DNA from 4 places in the Massilia sp. UYP11 genome. Region 3 is predicted to be linked to each of the others. Evidence: predicted binding sites of a transcription regulator. Region 3 holds the regulator's gene; each other region holds the start of a gene.
What was found. Region 3 encodes sigma-54, which starts transcription at its own class of promoters, with help from an activator protein. Its sites were predicted from a motif close to TGGCANGNAANCTGCTTT; they were not measured.
Positions count from the first base shown of each region.

Region 1: ABIB38_RS23030 (CmpA/NrtA family ABC transporter substrate-binding protein) is a predicted target of sigma-54. The motif match lies at 2,494-2,511, and genes of this name have one in related genera.
Region 2: ABIB38_RS10235 (pilin) is a predicted target of sigma-54. The motif match lies at 3,089-3,106, and genes of this name have one in related genera.
Region 4: ABIB38_RS13690 (PEP-CTERM sorting domain-containing protein) is a predicted target of sigma-54. The motif match lies at 2,998-3,015, and genes of this name have one in related genera.

Region 1 covers NZ_JBNDJE010000031.1:23,748-29,277, reverse strand. The annotation lists gene ABIB38_RS23040 (ABC transporter ATP-binding protein) at 1-106, opposite strand, end outside; gene ntrB (nitrate ABC transporter permease) at 120-1,043, opposite strand; gene ABIB38_RS23030 (CmpA/NrtA family ABC transporter substrate-binding protein) at 1,073-2,242, opposite strand; gene ABIB38_RS23025 (hypothetical protein) at 3,055-3,249, shown strand; gene ABIB38_RS23020 (methyl-accepting chemotaxis protein) at 3,378-5,144, opposite strand; gene ABIB38_RS23015 (hypothetical protein) at 5,169-5,336, shown strand; gene ABIB38_RS23010 (L-cystine transporter) at 5,413-5,530, shown strand, end outside.
Region 2 covers NZ_JBNDJE010000004.1:312,140-317,669, forward strand. The annotation lists gene ABIB38_RS10225 (fasciclin domain-containing protein) at 1-202, shown strand, start outside; gene ABIB38_RS10230 (prolyl oligopeptidase family serine peptidase) at 390-2,468, shown strand; gene ABIB38_RS10235 (pilin) at 2,535-3,017, opposite strand; gene sucD (succinate--CoA ligase subunit alpha) at 3,321-4,202, opposite strand; gene sucC (ADP-forming succinate--CoA ligase subunit beta) at 4,221-5,390, opposite strand; gene ABIB38_RS10250 (DUF2889 domain-containing protein) at 5,459-5,530, opposite strand, start outside.
Region 3 covers NZ_JBNDJE010000001.1:739,937-745,466, forward strand. The annotation lists gene ABIB38_RS03255 (KdsC family phosphatase) at 1-158, shown strand, start outside; gene lptC (LPS export ABC transporter periplasmic protein LptC) at 170-775, shown strand; gene lptA (lipopolysaccharide transport periplasmic protein LptA) at 822-1,370, shown strand; gene lptB (LPS export ABC transporter ATP-binding protein) at 1,382-2,134, shown strand; gene ABIB38_RS03275 (RNA polymerase factor sigma-54) at 2,146-3,621, shown strand; gene hpf (ribosome hibernation-promoting factor, HPF/YfiA family) at 3,697-4,056, shown strand; gene ABIB38_RS03285 (enoyl-CoA hydratase/isomerase family protein) at 4,180-5,265, shown strand; gene ABIB38_RS03290 (DUF5694 domain-containing protein) at 5,349-5,530, shown strand, end outside.
Region 4 covers NZ_JBNDJE010000008.1:113,718-119,247, reverse strand. The annotation lists gene rodA (rod shape-determining protein RodA) at 1-1,067, shown strand, start outside; gene ABIB38_RS13695 (septal ring lytic transglycosylase RlpA family protein) at 1,087-2,112, shown strand; gene ABIB38_RS13690 (PEP-CTERM sorting domain-containing protein) at 2,173-2,955, opposite strand; gene ABIB38_RS13685 (SPOR domain-containing protein) at 3,165-3,905, opposite strand; gene ABIB38_RS13680 (type III pantothenate kinase) at 3,899-4,642, opposite strand; gene ABIB38_RS13675 (biotin--[acetyl-CoA-carboxylase] ligase) at 4,639-5,403, opposite strand; gene ABIB38_RS13670 (SDR family oxidoreductase) at 5,400-5,530, opposite strand, start outside.

The DNA.
Region 1 (5,530 bases), on a different contig from region 3:
GCACGGTCAGGTCGATGCCCTGCAGCGCCTGGAACACGCCCTTTTTCGTATGAAACGCCATCTCCACGCCGGAGATGTCGATGAATCTGGTTTGAAGGTCATCCATGATCGCGCTCCTCTCAGTTAGCCACTTGTTCGTGCGTCAGCGCCCGCGCCAGCGCCACCAGCGCCTGCTCCAGCAGCAGCCCCACGACGCCGATGACGACGATGGCGATGATGATGTTCGCCACATTCAGGTTGTTCCACTCGTCCCACACCCAGAAGCCGATGCCCACGCCGCCGGTCAGCATCTCGGCCGCCACGATCACCAGCCACGCGGTGCCGATGGCAAGCCGCACGCCGGTCAGGATGTAGGGCAGCGCCGACGGCAGCAGGATCTTGGTCAGGATCTTCCATTCCGACAGGTTCAGCACGCGCGCCACGTTCATGTAGTCCTGCGGCACGCGCTGCACGCCCACCGCCGTATTGATGATCATCGGCCAGATCGAACAGATGAAGATCGACCAGATCGCCGCCGGGTCGGCCGACTTGAACACCAGCAGGCCGATCGGCAGCCAGGCCAGCGGCGACACGGGCTTGAGCAGGCTGATGATCGGGCCGAACATGCCCGACACGAACTTCACCCGGCCGATCACGAAGCCCAGCGGGATGCCGACCGCCGCCGCCAGTCCAAAGCCCACGGCCACGCGCTGGAGCGAGGCCAGCACGTTCCAGCCGATGCCCTGGTCGTTCGGGCTGTTGTGGTAGAACGGATCGGCAAACAGCTTCAGCGCCTCCTCGAAGGTCGCCAGCGGCGACGGGAAGGTCTCGTTGCGGGTGGCGATGAGCTGCCACACCAGCACGACGAAGGCGATGCCCACCAGCGGCGGCAGGATGGCTTGCACCGCCCTGGCGAACGACTGCGCGCCGCGCACGACGGGCGCCGGTTTGCGCGCAGGAGGCGTGACACTCGCGACAGGCGCATCGGCGGCGAGCGGCAACGTGACCACGGCCGCGCCACCGGCGGGCGGCGCATGGCGTTCGGATTTCAAGATGGCGTTCATGGCATTCCCCTATACAGACAAGATGAAAATCAGACCCTGACCTTGAACGATGCGGCGTAGGCTTTCGGGTCCTTGCCGTCCCAGACGCTGCCGTCCATCAGCTTCGAACTGCGCATCGGGCTGGAAGGCAGCGGCGCTTTGGCCAGCGTCGCCGCGTCCTTGTACAGCGCGATCTGGTTGACCGCGCTGGCCACCGCCAGGTAATCGGGGTCCTGCTTGAGCAGGCCCCAGCGGCGATGCTGGGTCATGAACCACATGCCGTCCGACAGATACGGGAAGTTGACCGCGCCGTCGTTGTAGAACTTCATGTAGTTCGGGTCGTCCCAGGTCTTGCCGAGGCCGTTCTGGTAGCGGCCCATGATGCGCTGGTCGATCGCGTCCTTGCTGGTGTTGACGTACGATTTGGCGGCGATGACCTCGGCCATCTTGTTCTTGTTGGCCATCGAGGCGTCGATCCAGCGGCTGGCCTCGATGATGGCGGCCATCATGGCGCGGCAGGTGTTGGGGTGCTTCTTCGCGAACTCCAGCGTCGAACCCAGCACCTTTTCCGGATGGTCGCGCCAGATGTCCTGGGTCGTGGTGGCGGTGATGCCGATGCCGTCCATGATGGCGCGCTGGCCCCAGGGTTCGCCGACGCAGAAGCCGTCCATGTTCCCCACCCGCATATTGGCCACCATCTGCGGCGGCGGCACCGTGATCACCTTGGCTTCCTTCATCGGATTGATGCCGTTGGCCGCCAGCCAGTAGTACAGCCACATCGCGTGGGTGCCGGTCGGGAAGGTCTGGGCGAAGGTGTATGCGCGTTTCTCGGTGCGCATCAGCCTGGCCAGCGACTGGCCGTCGACCGCACCCTTGTTCGCCAATTGCTTGGACAGCGTGATCGCCTGGCCATTGTTGTTCAGGCCCATCAGCACCGCCATGTCCTTGCGCTGGCCCCCGATACCCATCTGGACACCGTACAGCAAGCCATACAGCACGTGGGCCGCGTCCAGGTCGCCGTTGGCCAGCTTGTCGCGCACGCCTGCCCACGAGGCTTCCTTGCTCAGCACGAACTTGACGCCATATTTCTTGTCGAGGCCCAGCGTCGACGCCATGACCACCGATGCGCAATCGGTCAGTGGAATGAATCCGATCTTGATCTCGGTCTTTTCCGGCTTGTCCGAACCCGCCGCCCACACGCCGCCAGTTGCCAGCCCCATCAAGCTTCCTCCCGCTACCAGACCTGCGCCATGTATGACCTTACGGCGGGTGACATCGACTTCGCCGACGGCTGCCGTCGCTACGCTCTTCGCTTCAAGCTTCTGATTTTTCATCGCAATCCCAATATGGTCAGGCAAAAAAAACGACGCATACCCGACATGAACGCATTCATGGTCCGGTAGACGTCGTTGTCTTGTGGGTGCTGCCTTCGTTGGCGGCACACGCAGCGCTCCGTTGCGCTGATGATGATTACGCAATCTTCATGCCAGGGAGCATGCAGAAGGAAGCGCCCTCACCACGCACCGCCGGCGCACCGTGCGAAGGCGTAAACGGCGCACTGCGATTGCGCAGCGCATCATTTTGGGCGGGCTGTTGCGTTAGCTCTAAAAAGTTGCAAAAACGCTCTTCTACTACCGTCCGCGTCGTGCTAGGATGGATTGTTGCCGTAGAAAAACATCACTTGTTTCAATCGTGCGACCCCTTGCCTCTACGTCGCACACATGTAAAATAAATAACGTCCAGAACGCACCCAGGTTTGAAGGTCCTGGCCTCGTCCCGGATTTCCGAATTCGACGCTTTGATTCGACGCTTTGTACTGGCATCCGCATGTCACGCATTCACTGTCCGCTCTACTCCTGCCTGCGTTCTCCCAACGACGTGGCGGTGCGGCCCAGTTGCCAGACAGCCCTTCATCCTGCCCAGCGCGCCCCGCGCGCCTGAACGGCAAACCATCTTCGTATTACGCCCGGCTCATGCCGGCCATTCATCATTTACTTGCCAGTCTTCATTCGAGACGGCCCTGGAGTCAACCATGAACACGGAACACACCGCACGCCACCATTCTTCGATCCATGCCGCAACCGCGGTCGACCGCAGCAACCCTCGCGCGCCGCGCCGCGGCATCGCCAAGGACATCGTCTCCAGCGGCCGACGCCTGCGCACCCGCATCGGCGTCATCGCCGCAGCCTGCATCGGCCTGACCGCGCTGGTGATCGCCTTCGAGTAAGCCTTGCCGGGTATGACCCGGTTGTCGGCCCGGTTGTCGGCCTGCGCAAGCTGCGCGCATAGGGCGCTGGAGACGAAAAAAGCCAACCCTCGGGTTGGCTTCTTCCTTGCACAGGCGTCAGGCCGGCGTCAGAACTCTTCCCAACCGTCGCCGACGTCCGCGGTTTCGGCTTTCTTCGGCTTTGCGGCCGCTTGCGCCTTGGGCTCGACTGGCGTGGCCTTGGCCGGCTTGGATGCAGCGGCCGGTTGTGCCGCCGCCTTCACCGGCGCCCTCAGCGGCGCCTTCGCCATCACCGCCGGCAAGGTCGTGATCACGCGCGGCGCCGCCGCACTGGCGCGGCTGGCGCCCGCCTGATCGAGCTTGAACGCGCCCACGGTCTGCGCCAGCGCGGTCGCCTCTTCCTGCAGCGAGGCCGCCGCCGCCGACGCTTCTTCCACCAGCGCCGCGTTCTGCGTGGTCACCTGGTCCATCTGGGCCACGGCGCCGTTGATCTGTTCGATGCCGGCGGTCTGCTCCTGGCTGGCGGCGGTGATCTCGGCCATGATGTCGGTCACGCGGTTCACGCTCTGCACGATTTCCTGCATCGTGGCGCCGGCGCGCTCGACCAGCTTGGAGCCGTGGTGCACCTTGTCGACCGAGTCGTCGATCAAGAGCTTGATTTCCTTGGCCGCCGCCGCGCTGCGCTGGGCCAGGCTGCGCACCTCGCCCGCCACGACCGCGAAGCCACGGCCCTGCTCGCCGGCGCGCGCCGCTTCGACTGCCGCGTTCAGGGCAAGGATATTGGTCTGGAAGGCGATGCCGTCGATGACGGCGATGATGTCCACGATGCGGGTCGACGAGGCGTTGATCGCGCCCATGGTCTGCACCACCTGCTCGACCACCGCGCCGCCCTTGCCCGCCACTTCCGAGGCCGACGTGGCCAGGGCGTTGGCCTGGCGCGCGTTGTCGGCGTTCTGTTTCACGGTCGAGGTCAGTTCTTCCATCGACGAGGCGGTTTCTTCCAGCGAACCGGCCTGCTGCTCGGTGCGCGAGGACAGGTCCAGGTTGCCGGCCGCGATCTGGCCCGAAGCAGTGGCGATGTTGTCGGTGCCGGCACGGACCTGGCTCACGATGGTCACCAGCGAATCGTTCATGTCCTTCAGCGCCTGCAGCAGGCGGCCGGTCTCGTCTTTCGAGGTCACTTCGATGGTCTGGGTCAGGTCGCCCTGGGCCACGGCGCCGGCGATCGCGATCGCCTGCTCCAGCGGACGCACGATGGCGCGCACCAGCATCCAGCCGACGAAGGCGGCCATGATCAGGCCGAACGCCAGGCCGACCAGGCAGACCGCGCGCACGAACTCGTAGGTCGCCTGCGAAGCCTCATATTCCTCCAGCGCCGCATTCTGCTGTTCCTTGACCAGCCTGGCGCCGAGATCGGCCACCGGCAGGTACAGCCGGGTCATCTCGCCGTTGAGCTGGGCCACGGCGCCGGCGGTGTCGCCGGCACGAATCGCGGCCATGGCCGGGCGGATACCCTGCTCGACGAATACCTTGCGCGCGGCGGTAAATTGCTCGTACATGGCCTGCTCGCCGGCAGTCATCGGCATCTGGCGGTAGCTCTCCAGGATCTTGTTGATCACCCCGATATTCGCGTCGACCGACTCGAGCGCGGTATTGCGCGCGCCGCCATCTTCCAGGGTAACCGCCTTGGCGACGGCGAGCTGGTTGGCGGTGATCAGCTGGGTGACCTGGCCCACCTGGCTCAGCCCCACGAGGCGGTGGTCGTACATCTGCTTGAGTTCGGCGTTTGCGACGCCGAGGTTGTAGATGCCGATGACCGCGCCGGCGATGAGTTCGACGGCCAGGAAGACGATGACGAAGATGAGACGCGACTTGATGCTGAGATGTTTGAACATGATTCGCTGGCCTGGAGCCCATGGATGGAAAAATATGATATCCATTGGATTATAGAAACATTGCTCACCGGTTGGGAAGCATTGAACATTTCCTTGCGTTACGACTTATCGTCCGTCGTCATGCAGCAACAAGCGCGCACGCAGCCGGCGAAGCGCATGGTATTGCTCCGTCGCCATGCGCTAAACGCATAGGCAAATGCGACATTAACACTACGGCAAGGCAACTTTGCCGATAAAATGGCGCGATTCCCTGCTTCAACCGAGCTCTATGACTTTCCCCGTCCTCCTGAACCTGGCACTCGCCCTGGCCGTGTGCGCACTCCTGTATGGCATGCAGGCCCGCCATGCATCGTTCACCAAGCGCGTTTTCGCCGGCCTTGGCCTGG
Region 2 (5,530 bases), on a different contig from region 3:
GCTGACCTACCACGTGGTGCCGGGCAAGGTCATGGCTGCCAACGTCAAGCCTGGCGACGTCAAGACCGTGGAAGGCAGCGCATTCGCGGTGAAAGTCGCGGGCGGCAAGGTCATGGTCGACAACGCCACCGTCACCAAGACCGACATCGCAGCCGACAATGGCGTGATCCATGTGATCGATACGGTCATCATGCCGAAGTAAGCAAGCGCTTCTCCTCGATCGCTTCTCCTCGATCGCTTCTCCTCGAGCGCCTCTCCTCGCCAGGCCGCGCCCCCGTGCTGGCCAGGCCCGCGGCGGGGAACGATGTCAGCTTCATGCTTGAAGACATCGTGGTAAATTGCCGGCTTGCATGCGGCACCCGGCCGCGGCACTGATCGACGAGGATGGAATGACATTTCGCTTGCTGACGATGGTAGCGGCCCTGCTGGCCGCTACCACCGCGACGGCCGCGCCGCGCGGCTTTACCGTGGAAGACCTGGTCAATATGGAGCGGGTGGGCAGCCCGGCCGTGTCGCCGGACGCCACGCGCGTGATCTATACCGTGCGCAGCACGGACATGGAAAAGAACCGCGGCAATACCCAACTGTGGATGGTCGACCTGCGCGCCGCCAAGCCGGCGCCGCAGCGCCTGACCCAGGATGCGTCCAGCAGCAACGACCCGGAATGGTCACCCTCCGGCGACGCCGTCTACTTCCTGTCGGCGCGCTCGGGCTCGTCGCAGGTATGGCGCCAGCCGGTCGCCGGCGGCGAGGCGGTGCAGGTGACGAACCTGCCGCTGGACGTCGACAACTTCCGCCTCGCGCCAGGCGGTGACCGGCTCGCCTTCAGCCTGGCCGTGTTCCGCGACTGCGCCGATCTGGCCTGCACCAGGTCGCGCCTCGATGCCAAAGAGAAGGACAAGGCCAGCGGCAAGGTCTATGACCGCCTGTTCGTGCGTCACTGGGACACCTGGAACGACCACCGCAACGCGGTGCTGTTCTCGGCGCCGCTGGGCGCGGATGGCAAGGTCGGCAGCGAACCGGTCAGCCTGTCCGGCTCGCTCGACGGCGACGTGCCTTCGAAGCCGTTCGGCGACCGCGAGGAATACCGCTTCAGCCCGGACGGCAAGACCATCGTGTTCTCGAGCCGCATCGCCGGCAAGACCGAAGCCTGGTCGACCAACTTCGACCTGTACAGCGTGCCGGCCGCGGGCGGCGCGGCGCCGCGCAACCTGACCCAGGACAATCCGGCCTGGGACACGAAAGGTACTTTCTCGCCTGACGGCCGCACCCTCGCTTACCTGGCCATGGCGCGTCCCGGCTTCGAGGCCGACCGCTACCAGGTCATGCTAATCGACGTGGCCACCGGCGAAAAGCGCAAGCTGGCCGCCGACTGGGACCGTTCGGCCGGCAGCCTGGTCTGGCGCGCGGACGGCAAGGCGCTGATCGTCGATGCCGAAGACATCGGCCAGCACCGCCTGTTCTCGATCGACGTCGCCAGCGGCAAGGTGACGCCGCTGACCGACAAGGGCGCGGTCGGCGCCTATGACCTGCGGCGCGACACGCTGGTCTATACCCACGCCAACCTGCAGTCGGGCGCGCAGCTGTTCTCGATGAAGCTGGGTGGCAAGCCGAAGCAGCTAACCGATGTGAACAGCGAACGTTTGAAAGACGTGCGCTTTGGCGAGTCCGAGCAGTTCTCGTTTGCCGGCGCCAATGGCGAAACCGTCTACGGCTACGTGATGAAGCCATGGAATGCGCAGCCGGGCCAGAAGTATCCGGTCGCCTTCATCGTCCACGGCGGCCCGCAGGGCAGCTTCGGCAACAGCTGGAGCTATCGCTGGAATCCGCAGGTGTACGCCGGCGCGGGCTATGCGGCCGTGTTCATCGACTTCCACGGTTCGACCGGCTATGGCCAGAAGTTCACGGACTCGATCAGCAACGACTGGGGCGGCAAGCCGCTGGTCGACCTGCAGAAGGGTTATGACGCGGCGGTGCAGAAGTTCTCGTGGCTCGACCGTTCACGCGACTGCGCGCTGGGGGCGTCGTACGGCGGCTACATGATGAACTGGATCGCGGGTAACTGGTCGGATGAGTTCAAATGCATCGTGAACCACGACGGCGTGTTCGATACGCGCGGCATGGCGTACTCGACCGAAGAGCAGTGGTTCACCGATTGGGAGAGTGGCGGGCCGTACTTCAAGGTGCCGGAGAACCATGAACGCTTCAACCCGGTTCATCACGTGAACAAGTGGAAGACGCCGATGCTGGTGATCCAGGGCGATCTGGACTTCCGGATTCCTACCGCGCAGGCGCTGGGCACTTTCACTGCGCTGCAGCGCATGGGTGTGGAGAGCAAGCTGCTGGTGTTCCCGGATGAGAACCACTGGGTGCTCAAGCCGGCGAACTCGGTGCAGTGGCATCACACGGTGCTGGGGTGGTTGGATCAGTACTTGAAACCGCAAGCGGCGTCACCTGATCGGCAGTAGAAAAACGAAAGAGAGACCGCCTAGGCGGTCTCTCTTATCGAATGGAGCTAGATCTTTTAACGCTGATTATGGAGCGGCAGGAGCGGCGCAACCGGCTGGCATGTAATCCGTTTCAGCGAAGTTGGTGGCGACGCATGCATAAGTACCATCATCAGCACGATTCAGTGCGATGGTTGGGTTCGTACCCAGGCGGCCAGGCGAGGCGATCGTGCAAGTCAGCGAGCCAACGCCGTCGGCGTCCGGCACAGTTGCTGCGATGGCGGTGCAGTTGCCGGTCGTAGCCGACAGGCCTGCCGCTGCGAGGTATGCGTCAGCGCCAGCCGCTGCGCCATCGACTTCTGGCAGACCTTGCACCACAGCCATTTCGTAGCCAGTTTTACCGCCCGAGATGTCGGCGTAGGCGGCTGCGGCCTTGGCCTTGGCGATGTAGTCCTGGTAGGCCGGGATTGCGACGGCAGCCAGGATACCGATGATCGCGACAACGATCATCAGTTCGATCAGGGTGAAGCCGCCTTCGGCTTTCTTGGTTTGCATTTGCTTGAAGTTCATTTTTCTCTCCAGGGTGGTAGTTCGAAGTTGGGACGACGTATCTTGTACTGCTCAGCTGCTACGCTTTCCTATACGCAAGTGGCGTGCCAGCCCGAAAACAGCAAGAAACGGTCGATTTTATTAATACCGAGATAACAAACCCCTGTCCCACGACAAAAATTGACGCCTCCGGTGACAAAATTTGTCAGTGTCGTAAGGCAATTTTTGTCAGGCGATCAAAATTGGCGGCGCGAAATGAAATCCACAATAAAAACAGGGAGCCGAAGCTCCCCGTTCTAGCTGCCGATCAAGCGCTCGTCAGGATTACAGCATCGCCTTCAGCAGACGCGCCATTTCCGACGGGTTCTTGGTGACAGTGATGCCGCAGGCTTCCATGATTTCCAGCTTGGCTTGCGCGGTATCGGCGCCGCCCGAGATCAGCGCGCCGGCGTGGCCCATGCGCTTGCCCGGAGGCGCGGTGACGCCGGCGATGAAGCCGACGACCGGCTTCTTCATGTTGTCCTTGATCCAGTAAGCGGCGTTCGCCTCGTCCGGACCGCCGATTTCGCCGATCATGATGACCGCGTCGGTATCAGGATCGTCGTTGAACATGCGCATCACGTCGATGTGCTTCAGACCGTTGATCGGGTCGCCGCCGATGCCGACTGCCGACGATTGGCCCAGGCCCAGTGCGGTCAGCTGGCCGACTGCTTCATAGGTCAGGGTGCCCGAACGCGACACGACGCCGATACGGCCCTTGCGGTGGATGTGACCCGGCATGATGCCGATCTTGATTTCGTCAGGGGTGATCAGGCCTGGGCAGTTCGGGCCCAGCAGCAGGGTCTTGGAACCGGCTTTGGCCATGCGATCCTTGATTTCCATCATGTCGCGGACTGGGATGCCTTCGGTGATGCAGATTGCCAGGTCCAGCTCGGCTTCGACGGCTTCCCAAATGGCGGCGGCTGCGCCTGCCGGTGGGACGTAGATGACCGAGACGGTGGCGCCGGTTTCGGCCTTGGCTTCCTTGACCGATGCGTAGATCGGGATGCCCTCGAAATCTTCACCGGCTTTCTTCGGGTTCACGCCTGCGACGAAGGCTTCCTTGCCGTTCGCGTAGTCGCGGCACATACGGGTGTGGAACTGGCCGGTCTTGCCGGTGATACCTTGGGTGATGACTTTGGTGTCTTTGTTGATCAGAATCGACATTTTTATATCCTTAGCGAATTAGGCTTTACCAGCGGCAGCGGCAACGACCGACTTCGCTGCGTCTTCCATCGTGTCTGCGGCGATGATTGGCAGACCCGAGTCAGCCAGCATCTTCTTGCCCAGGTCTTCGTTGGTGCCCTTCATGCGCACGACCAGCGGCACTTGCAGCGACACGGCTTTCGATGCGGTGATCACGCCTTCGGCGATGACGTCGCAACGCATGATGCCGCCGAAGATGTTGACCAGGATGGCCTTCAGTTCCGGGTTCTTCAGCATGATCTTGAATGCTTCGGTCACTTTCTCGGCCGTAGCACCACCGCCCACGTCCAGGAAGTTGGCCGGCTCGCCGCCGAACAGCTTGATGGTGTCCATGGTGGCCATGGCCAGGCCGGCGCCGTTCACCAGGCAGCCGATGTTGCCGTCGAGCGAAATGTAGGCCAGGTCGAACTTCGACGCTTCGACTTCGGCTGGATCTTCTTCGTCCAGGTCGCGGTAGGCGACGATCTCTGGGTGACGGAACAGCGCGTTGGCGTCGAAGTTGAATTTCGCGTCCAGGGCGATGATCTTGCCCGAGCCGGTGACGATCAGCGGGTTGATTTCGGCCAGCGATGCGTCGGTTTCCCAGTAGGCTTTGTACAGGCCTTGCAGGTTGGCTCGCACGTCGGCGATCGAGCCTTCCGGCACGCCGATCTTGGCGGCGACAGCGTCGGCGTCGGCGTCGGTCAGGCCGACGGCCGGATCGATCACGACGTTGTGGATTTTCTCAGGGTTGCTGTGCGCGACTTCTTCGATGTCCATGCCGCCTTCCGACGAGGCCATCAGCACGACCTTCTGGGTCACGCGGTCGGTAACCAGCGAGATGTACAGTTCCTGCTTGATGTCGGCGCCTTCTTCGATCATCAGGCGACGCACTTTCTGGCCTTCCGGGCCGGTCTGGTGCGTCACCAGCTGCATGCCCATGATCTGGTCGGCGTATTCCTTGACCTGTTCCAGCGACTTGGCGACCTTGACGCCACCACCCTTGCCACGGCCACCAGCGTGGATCTGGGCCTTGACCACCCAGACCGGACCGCCCAGCTCCTCGGCGGCCTTGACAGCCTCTTCCACCGACATGCACGGAATGCCGCGCGGAACGGTCACTCCGAATTTTCGGAGGATCTCTTTGCCCTGGTACTCATGGATCTTCATGCTGGCTTCCCTTCTTCTATTACTGAATTAGAAATACGGTTGGACTACAAAAATAAAAACGACGAACGCTAACCCGAGACGGCCTTGATCGACCAGCGTGGGTAGTATTTGGCCACGGCAGGGCCGTCGCTTTGCAGGGC
Region 3 (5,530 bases):
TCGCCGTCGCGGTGCCGTCCGGCCACCCCGAAGTGCAGCACCGCGCGCACTACGTGACGAAAAACGCCGGCGGCCGCGGCGCGGTGCGCGAGGTGTGCGATCTCGTGATGCGCGCCCAGGGCACCTACGACCAGGCGCTCGCGCCGTACTTCGCCTGAGGCCACCCAGCATGGCTACCATCGTCCAGAACAAGCGTACCGCGCACCGCTGGAATCTCCTTGCGATGATCGTGATCGGCACCTTCTTCGCCTTCGGCAGCTTCTGGCTGCTGCAGCTGATGCAGGCCTCCGACATCGATGCCCAGCTGGGAGGGCCGCCGGACGAACCGGACTACATCGTCGAGAACTTTTCCTTCGTGCGCATGACCGAGAACGGCCAGCCGAGCTACCTGGTGTCGGGCAAGCGCCTGGCGCATATTCCGAACGGCGACGTGTCGCACGTCGACGCGCCGGTGCTGCGCGGCGTCGAGCCGGGCCGCCCGCCGATGACGGTGGTGGCGAAGAACGCGCAAATCCATCACCAGGAGCACCGGGTCGAGCTGATCGGCGACGTCGACCTGCAGCGCCCCAAGACCGCGCAGAGCGAATCGCTGCACGTGCGCACCCAGGCGCTTACCGTGCTGCCCGACGAAGAAATCCTGAAGACCGATCTGCCGATCGACATGCAGCTTGGCGCCTCCAACGTCAAGGGCACCGGCATGGTCGCCAATAATGCGACCATGCAGCTGCACCTGTCCAGCCGCGGCCAGATCGTCTATCCGCCACGCCAGCGCTGATTCCCCGCACCAGCGCCGCGTGCCAACCCGAGACCCTTAACCGACCATGAAAAAACTACTTGCCGCCGTTTTCCTTTCCCTGCTGTCGCTGACCGCGGCCGCCGAGCGCGCCGATTCGCTCAAGGAGGCAGTCATCAACTTCGACTCGCTCGACGTCGACGAGGTGACCGGCACCCGCATCCTGACCGGCAACGTGGTCCTGACCCGCGGCACCCTGGTGCTCAAGTCCGACCGCGCCCTGGTCAAGGAAAGCCCGGAAGGCTATATGAGCGTGACCCTCACCGCCGCCGGCGGCAAGGTCGCCACCTTCCGCCAGAAGCGCGACGGTGGTTCCGACCTGTGGGTCGACGGCCAGGCCGAGCGCATCGAGTACGACGAGCGATCGGAACTGGTGCGCCTGTATTCCAACGCCGTCGTGCGCGAACTGGAAGGCGCGCGCATGACCAACCAGATCACCGGCCCGTTCATCTCCTACGACAACCGCAAGGAAGTGGCCACGGTGCGTAACGACACCAGCGGCCAGAGCAAGGTTGGCGGCGGCCGCGGCACCCTGATCCTGGCGCCCAAGCGCGCACCAGGCGGAGGCGCCCAATGACGGCGATTCCGATGGAGCTGGACGATTGCAGCACCCTGGTCGTCAAGGGCCTGCAGAAAAGCTATGGCAAGCGCCTGGTGGTGCGCGACGTGTCGCTGCAGGTCGAGTGCGGCGAGGTGGTCGGCCTGCTGGGCCCGAACGGCGCCGGCAAGACCACGTCGTTCTACATGATCGTGGGCCTGGTGCCGTCGGACGCCGGCTCGATCGACATCAACGGCACCGACATCACCAGCCTGCCGATCCACCGCCGCGCCGTATTGGGCCTGTCCTACCTGCCGCAAGAGGCGTCGGTGTTCCGCAAGCTGACGGTGGAAGAGAACATCCGCGCCGTGCTCGAGCTGCAAAAGGACAATGGCAAGCCGCTGTCGAAAGACCAGATCAACGAGCGCCTCGACACCCTGCTGGCCGACCTGCAGATCGAGAAGCTGCGCGAGAATCCGGCGCTGTCGCTGTCGGGCGGCGAGCGCCGCCGCGTGGAGATCGCGCGCGCGCTGGCGACCAATCCGCGCTTCGTGCTGCTGGACGAACCGTTCGCCGGCGTCGACCCGATCGCCGTGATCGAGATCCAGCGCATCGTGCGCTTCCTGAAAGAGCGCCGGATCGGTGTCTTGATCACCGACCACAACGTGCGCGAGACGCTTGGCATCTGCGACCGCGCCTACATCATCAACCAGGGCGCGGTGCTTGCCTCCGGCCGTCCTGACGACATCATCGCGGACGAGTCGGTGCGCCGCGTGTACCTGGGTGAACACTTCCGCATGTGAGCGACGCCTAGATGAAACAGTCCCTGCAACTTCGCACTTCGCAGCACCTCGCGCTCACGCCGCAACTGCAGCAGTCGATCCGGTTGCTGCAGCTGTCGACGCTCGAACTGCACCAGGAGATCGAGCAGATACTGGGCGATAACCCCTTGCTCGAGCGGCTCGACGATCCGCTCGACCGTTCGGTGCGTTTGCTGGCCGATGGCGCCATCAACAATGCGCCCGCCAATGGCGAAGCGCCGCCGGCGCCCGGCCAGCAGGCCGAGGGCCAGGACGCGCCGGCGCAGGAGGGCGAGAGCCTCGAGAGCGGCGCCGACAACGATCGCGTTGATGCTGACTGGAGCGAGGGCGGCGCGCCGTCGTCCGGCGGCGGCGAGGACGAGGACGGCCGCCCGCAGCTGGAAGCCTGCGCCATCACCCTGCGCGAACACCTGATGGAGCAGGTGCGCGAAGCCACCTTGTCGGTGCGCGACCGTGCGCTCGCCGAGCTGGTGATCGATGCGCTGGACGACAACGGCTATCTCGACGAGCCGCTCGACGAGATCCACGCGCGGCTGCCCGAAGAACTCGAGATCGAGATCGACGAGCTGCGCTGCGCGCTGGCGCTGGTGCAGAGCATGGACCCGGTGGGCGTCGGCGCGCGCAGCGCGTCCGAGTGCCTGGCGCTGCAGATCCGGCGCATGCCGGGCGTGCCAATGGTCACGCGGCGCATGGCCCTGACCATCGTCGAAGGTTACCTGACCTGGTTCGCCCAGCGCGAATACAGCAAGCTGAAAAAAGCGCTCGACTGCGACGACGAAGACTTGCGCGAGGTGCAGGCCGTGGTGCGCCAGTGTAATCCGCATCCGGGTGCGGTCTTCGCCTCGAACGTGTCGGACTACGTGGTGCCGGACGTGATCGTGCGCCGCGCCAAGAGCGGCTGGGCGGTCACCCTGAACCCGGACGTGATGCCGCGCCTGCGCGTGAACAGCCTGTATGCCAGCCTGCTCAAGCAAGGCAAGAGCGAAGCGCAGATGGGCGCGCAGCTGCAGGAAGCGAAGTGGCTCATCAAGAACATGCGCCAGCGGTTCGACACCATCCTGCGCGTGGCGGAGGCGATCGTCGAGCGCCAGCGCAACTTTTTCTCCCACGGCGCGGTTGCCATGCGGCCCCTTGTTTTACGCGAGATAGCTGATACACTAGGCCTACACGAGAGCACAATTTCTCGTGTCACAACCCAGAAATACATGCTGACCCCGCACGGCATGTTTGAGTTGAAGTATTTCTTCGGTAGCCACGTTGCCACCGAGGCGGGAGGCGAAGCATCCTCGACGGCAATCCGTGCGCTCATCGCACAATTGACAGGAGCAGAAGACCCTAGGAACCCATTATCCGACAGCAAGATCGCGGAGATGCTCGGGGAACAAGGCATGGTCATTGCGCGCCGGACGGTTGCAAAATACCGTGAAGCCCTCAAGATACCCCCTGTAAGCCTCCGCAAGTCCTTGTAACTGCGCCGTCCACACCCGTCGTGCCTTGTCGCGTTGGTGTGGTCCACACGGTGCATCATTTTCAAAGGAGTGTGTATGAACCTCACAATCAGTGGCCATCATCTCGAAGTGACCCCCGCCATCCGTGAATACGTTCAGAATAAGCTCGAGCGCATCATTCGCCATTTCGACCAGGTGATCGACACCCATGTCTTCCTGGCCGTCGACAACCTCACTGAAAAAGAAAAAAGGCAGAAAGCAGAGATCAACGTCCAGGTGTCGGGCAAGACCCTGCACGTGGCAAGCGTCGCGCAAGACCTGTACGCGGCGATCGATACGCTGATGGATAAGCTGGACCGACAGATCCTCAAACACAAGCAAATGCTGAAGGACCATAGCCGTACTTCGATCAAGCGCCTGCCGGAGCGTGGCAGCGAAGAGGCCGCTGCCGCCTGACCAGGCGCAGGGCTCACACCAGCTAAGGGCGTCTGAGGGGACGCCCTTTTTGCATCCGCCTTTCCGGTTTTACCCGCAGCGCGTGTTCGGTAAAATGCAGGTCTCTCCATGATGGATCACCCCATGACCGACCATGTCCTGACCCGCATCGCCAACCGCACCGGCATCATCACCCTGGACCGCCCGAAGGCGCTCAATTCGCTGTCGCTCGCGATGGTGCGCGCGCTGACCGTGGCGCTGCGCGCCTGGCAGGATGACGCGCAGGTCGAGGCGGTGGTGCTGACCAGCAGCAGCGAGAAGGCCTTGTGCGCGGGCGGCGACATCCGCTTCTTCCATGAGGTCGGCCATGCGACGCCGATGGGCGGCAGTGCGTTGCTCGAGGATTTCTTCACCGAAGAATACGCGCTGAACCACCTGATCCATTTCTATCCGAAGCCCTACATCGCCGTCATGGACGGCGTGGTAATGGGCGGCGGCATGGGCATCGCCCAGGGCGGCCCGGATTGCGGCCTGCGCATCGTGACCGAGCGCACCAGGATGGCCATGCCCGAGGTGAACATCGGCCTGTTCCCAGACGTCGGCGGCAGCCATTTCCTGTCGCATGCGCCGGGACGGCTCGGCTATTACCTGGGCCTGACCGGGCTGACGATCGGCGCCGCCGACGCGCTGCATATCGGGCTGGCCGACCTGTTCGTGCCCGGCGCCGAACTGCCGGCCCTGCATGCGTTGATCGCGTCCACGCCCGGCGCCGCGCTGCCGGCGGCGATCCGCGCCTTCGCGGCGCCATTTTCCGCGCTGGCGGGCGAGAGCGAATTGCCGTCGCTGCGCACGCGCATCGACGCCCATTTCGGCGCGGCCTCGGTGGCCGCGATCATGGCCTCGCTCGAAGGCGACGCGACGCCGTTCGCGCAGCGGGCCCTGGCGGCGATGCGCCAGCGTTCGCCCCTGATGATGTGCGTGACCCACGAACTGCTGGCGCGTGGCGCGCAGCTGTCCGTGGCCGACTGCCTGCGCATGGAGCGCACGCTGGTGCGCCACAATTTCGAGCATGGCGAAGTGCTCGAAGGCGTGCGCGCGCTCGTCGTCGACAAGGACAATGCGCCGCAATGGAACCCGCCATCGCTCGAACAGGTGACGCCGCAGATGGTGGCACGCTTTTTCGAACCGGTGTGGCCGGCGCATGCGCATCCGCTCAGGCACCTCGCATAATCACGGCGAACATATTCATTTTTGCGTGACAGCGTATCGGCGGGGTGTGAACATCGGGCCTTCATGACCTGAAAGGACACCCGATGCGCCTGACCGCCTTGCTGATCTCGATGACCTTATGCGGCGCCGCCGCTGCCCAGGACTATCAGCCAACTTTCGATCCGAGCCGGCTCAAGGGTCCGGCAGCAGGGCCGGTCAACGAGATCATGGTGCTCGGTTCACCCCACTTGTCGCACTTGCCCAAGACGTTCCAGCCTGCCAGCCT
Region 4 (5,530 bases), on a different contig from region 3:
TCACGGTGTTCGACCTGCCGCTGACCCTGATCCTGGCCGTGCTGGTGACGATCAGCATGGTCACCATGATGTCGGCCGGCGCCAATTTCCCGGACCGGGTCGAGCACCAGATCCGCAACTTCCTGCTCTCCTTCGCCGTCATGTGGGTGGCCGCGAACATCGCGCCGCAAACCCTGATGCGGCTTGCGGTGCCGGTCTATGCGGCCGGCGTGGCCTTGCTGGTCGCGGTCGCGATGTTCGGCCTGATCAAGAAGGGTGCGCAGCGCTGGCTGCACATCGGCGTCATCGACATCCAGCCGTCCGAGATCATGAAGATCGGCCTGCCGCTGATGCTGGCCTGGTACTTCCAGACCCGGGCCCAGGTCGCCGGCTGGAAGCATTACATCGTGGCCGCCGTGATCCTGATGATCCCGGTCGCCCTCATCATGGAGCAGCCCGACCTGGGCACCTCGCTGCTGGTCGCGTCGTCGGGCCTGTACGTGATCTTCCTGGCCGGCCTGTCGTGGAAGGCGATCGCCGCGGTGACGGTGAGTATCGTCGCCTTCCTGCCGATCGGCTGGTCGATGATGCACGACTACCAGCGCCAGCGGGTGATGACCCTGATCGATCCGACCTCCGACCCGCTGGGCAAGGGCTTCCACATCATCCAGTCGATCATCGCGATCGGCTCGGGCGGCCTGACCGGCAAGGGCTATATGCAGGGCACCCAGGGCTACCTGGAATTCGTGCCGGAACGCACCACCGACTTCGTGTTCTCGGTGTATTCGGAGGAGTTCGGCCTGGCCGGCAACCTGTTCCTGCTGTTCGTCTACCTGCTGCTGATCGGACGCGGCCTGATGATCGCGGCGAATGCGCCGAACACCTTCGGCCGCTTGCTGGCCGGTTCGATCGCGATGATTTTCTTTACGTATGCCTTTGTTAATATGGGCATGGTCGCAGGGATATTGCCTGTAGTAGGGGTGCCGCTACCCTTCATGAGCTATGGCGGCACGGCCTTTATCACGCTCGGCCTTGGCGCCGGCATATTGATGAGTATTCAAAGACATCGTAAACTGGTGCAGACATAGATTTCATAAAGGACAGCCAATGGGCGTTCGTACAAGCTTCCTGGCGGTCATACCGGTTGCCATTTTCGTATCGGCCTGCAGCAGCACCGGGGAGCACAAGCGGCTCAATCCCTTGCCGTGGCCACACAAGCCGACCGCCAAGCACGGCACTGCGCCCCAATTGCCGCCCGCTAAGTCGGGCCGCGGCGGCTACTACAAGGATGACGGCCCGGGCGACAACATCCCCGACGGCCTGCTCGACGTGCCGGACGCCGTGGTCAAGGCCGAGCCCTTCAACAAGTGGACCGGCCGCCCCTACACGGTGCTCGGCAAGACCTATACGCCGCTGGGGAACAACGAGCCCTACACCGCGCGTGGCGTGAGCACCTGGTATGGCGTCAAGTTTCATGGCCAGCGCACGGCGTCGGGCGAACTGTACGATATGTACAAGATGACGGCCGCGCATCCGACCCTGCCGATTCCGTCCTACGTGCGCGTCACCAGCCTCGACACCGGCAATTCGGTGGTGGTGCGCATCAACGACCGCGGCCCTTTCCACGCAAGCCGGATCATCGACGTCTCGTACACGGCGGCACTCAAGCTCGGCCTGCTGGGCAAGGGCAGCCACGAAGTCGAGGTCGAGCGCCTGTTCCCGGGCGATTCGATCGTTGCGCCGGCCCGGATCGCGGCCGCGCGGCGCGAAGTCGCGTCGATCGCGCAATCGGCGCCGCCCGAGATCGAAGCGCTGATGCTGGAAGACCGGATCCGTTCCGACAGCGCGGCGCTGGTGAGCCAGACTGGGCCGGCGCCCACGGCGGCGCCCGCAGCTGCCGGCGCCGGACGCTATTTCATCCAGCTCGGCGCCTATGGCCGGGCCGGCACCGCCGAAGCCATGAGCGAAAAGGTCACCAATGCCGGCGTCGAGCTGGGCAAGCTCGAAGTGGTGAAGGTGGGTTCCCTGAACCGTCTCTACGGCGGTCCCTATGGCAGCCGCGCCGAAGCGGTGGAGGCGATGCGGGCATTGCCTGCGAGCCTCGGTTTCAAGCCGATCGTCGTCCGGCGCTGACGCCGGCGCCATGAAAAATGGCCGGCGAACCGGCCATTCCTCCAGCGCAAAGGATTCCGCTTATGCGCGTGCGGCGCCGGTACGGCGGCGGCGGGCAACGCCGACGGCAGCCAGGCCGGCGCCTGCCAGCAGCAGGCTCGATGGCTCGGGCACTTCGGCCGGTTCTTCGGCGGGTTCTTCCACTTTCGTGTAGTCCAGCATAAGGTTGCTGTCGGTCAGCAACAGGTCGCCGACGACTTTCAGGGTCAGGCGCAGGTCGCCGTTGTCGAACATTTGGGCGAGGAGATCCTGGTCATCGATGAAGCCGGAGATCGTGAAGCCGCCCGTGTAGTCCTTGGTCACGATGGTGGTCTGGGTTTTCACGTCCGACTTGAAGTATTTGCACTTGAACATGAAGCACTGGGTGCCGTCATAGTTGCGCACGGTGCTCGAGCCGCCATGTTCGGTCGTCTCGCTGAGCGTGGTCGCGCCGCTGCCGAGCACCAGGTCGCCGAACGACAGTTGCGCGGTTTCCTGTGCGCTGGTCTTGGTGACCGTCTGGCCGATATCGACCTTACGCACGTAGGCGCCGAGCGATTTCGACCACGTGTAGTCGCCCGCCTGGTAGCTGGTCTTCACCGGGCCCTGCGACATGAAGGCGCCGCCGTTGTCGAGGAACGAGAAGGAGAACGACAGGCTGTTCAGTTCATACTGGCCATCCAGGTTCGATTTGAAGACGGCATCGTAAGTCTTGTTCGACAGGGTGCTGCCGAACGAGCCATCCAGATTGATGGTCTCGGCGGATGCGGAGGTCGAGATGGCGCAGGCAACGGCGAACAGTGCAGCGACGACGGTCTTTTTCATGATATCCCCTGAGAATTAAATTTGAGCAACGTATTTTGATATAAAGCAAGTTGCGTGCCAGAAATATAAGTGATTGTTTTGATTAATATTATTTTCTGAAGGAAATTCTTGTGTAAAGATTTTCGACACTCACAGGCCGCCTGCCAGTCGCTTTTGTAAAAAAAAGCGCACCCGCAGGTGCGCTTCGAGTCGATCGGACGACCGCGCGGTCAGCCGCATTCCCGCAGGCCCGCGTCCGGGTAGTCGGCGGCGATGCCCGCCAGCCTGGCGCGCTGCGCCGGTTCGATCGCGCGATACCGATAGGCGGCGCGCATGACCTGCTGCCCGCGCGGTAATACCTGCACGCCGCGCACGCCCTGGCGCTGCAACTGCGCTACCAGCTTCTGAGCCGCGCTGTCGGTCTTGAATACGCCCAGCGAGATCGCCCCGCGCAGCGGCGAGTCGCCCTGCATGATGTAAAAATTCTCGACACCGCGTTCCTTGAGGTCGGCCGCACGGCGCTGGGCGCCTTCACGGCCGCCGTTCGGCGGCAGGTAGACCAGGCGGCTGGTCACTTCCTGGAAGGGCACCTGGACCCGGGTCTGGCGCGCGGCCAGCTCCAGGCTGGCGACGCGCGCTTCGAAGCGGCGCGAATCGGCCGCGCCGAAGGGGCCGGCCTGGACACAGGCGACCAGGTCCGGCGCGTTCGCGACCGGCGCGGGGGCCGGCGCCACGGCATCTTCGGCGCGGGCGGTGTCGGCGGCCTGGGTGGTGTCGTTGGCCTGCGCGGCTTCGTCCAGCGCACGCATGGCCTCGACCGCCGTCAGCTGCGTGATGCGTTCGGGTGCGAGCTGGTTGTTCAGCCGCGCCGGCTCGCGCTCGCCGGTTCCCGGCTGGCCGAGGGCGCCCTGGCCGTAGGCCAGCAGCGCCGCGTTCGCCGCCAGCAGCGCCCAGAATAAGAATTTCAGCACTGTGCTCCTCCCTCTGTCCAGGTGGCCGCGGCCTGCAGGCCGACCAGCACGATATTATCGACCACCCGGTGCGGGATCTTGAGCGCCGGGGCGACATACGGCGCCGCGCCGCCGGAGACGATGCAGGCGGCGGCGCGGTGTCCAGCCACGGCGCGTTCGATCGCGCCGGCCTGGGCCGACAGCACGCCGGAGAGAATCGCGTCGTTGGTGTTGTCGCCGAATAGCGCCGGCACGGCGCCCGGGGCCACCTGCGGCAGCTGCGCCGTATTGCCGGCCAGGCTGGACGCCATCAGGGCCAGGCCGGGCAGGATCATGCCGCCCACGAACCGGCCATCGGCCGTGACCGCGTCGACCGTGGTCGCGGTGCCGCAAGTGGCGACGATCAGGTCCTGGCCGGGCGCCAGGGCGCGCGCGCCGATGGCGGCGGCGAAGCGGTCGCAGCCCAGCCGGTGCGGCTCGCGGTAGCCGTTGCAGAGGCCAGCGCGCTGCGCGGTGGAGGCGAACCATTCGAGCTCGATCCCCGCCGGCAGCAGCGCCGCGATGCGTTCGGCCAGCTGCGGGCCGGCCACGTTCGACACCAGCGCGCGGGTCACGCCGGCGGCCGGCCATCGGGCAGCCGCGTCGTCCAGCTGCGCGTGCACGACGGCGCCGTGATGCAGCCACGCGCCGGGCGCGCAGGCGGCGTCGGCCAGCGCCCACTTGACGCGGGTATTGCCCGCGTCGACCAGCAGCATCATGTTTTCACCCGCAGCGAGACGTCGCCGGCCATCACCGTGATCCGGCCGTCCGGCGTGTCGAGCAGCAGGCGGCCGCTGTCGTCCACGCCGGCGGCGCGGCCCTCATGCAGCACGGCGCCGTGGTCGAGCAAGACCACGGTCTCTCCCTGCCAGGCGTGGCGCAGGTTCCAGCGCGCGGCGAAGGCCGCGAAGCCACGCGCGGAAAATTCCGCCAGCGCCGCGACCAGGCCGTCGAGCAGGGCCGCCATCAGGACGTCGCGCTCCATGCGCGCCAGCCAGGGCACGCCGGCGGCGCTGCGTCCCAGTTGCGCTTCCATCTCTTCCGGCATCAGAAGGTTCAGGCCGATGCCGATCACGGTCCAGGTGCCGCCGTCGGGCGCGGACTGGGTTTCGATCAGGATGCCGGCCAGCTTGTCGCCATCCTTGAGCAAGTCGTTCGGCCATTTCAGCTGGACTTGCTGGCCCAGCGCGCCGAGCGTCTCGGCCAGCGCCACGCCGATCGCCAGCGGCAGGCCGACCAGCGCCTGCGGGCCGCCATCGAATTTCCAGGCCAGCGAAAAGGTCAGCGAAGCTTCGGGCGAAGACAGCCAGCTGCGCCCGGCGCGGCCGCGGCCGGCGCTCTGGTGTTCGGCGACCAGCAGCAGCGGCGCGGGAAGCAGCGCCGCGCGCGCCAGCAGGTCGGCATTGGTGGAGCCGGTCTGCGCCACGACTTCGACCGCCACGCCCGCCTTCGACAGCGAGCGGATGCGGTCGGCGTTCATGCCTCCCCCTGGCGCTGTTTGGTCGGCGCGCGCGCGAACAGGCGGTCGAACAGGAAGTCGGGCAGCAGGCGCAGCAGCTTGGCGACGACGCCCATCTGCCAGGGCAGGACGTGGTAGCTGTCGCCGC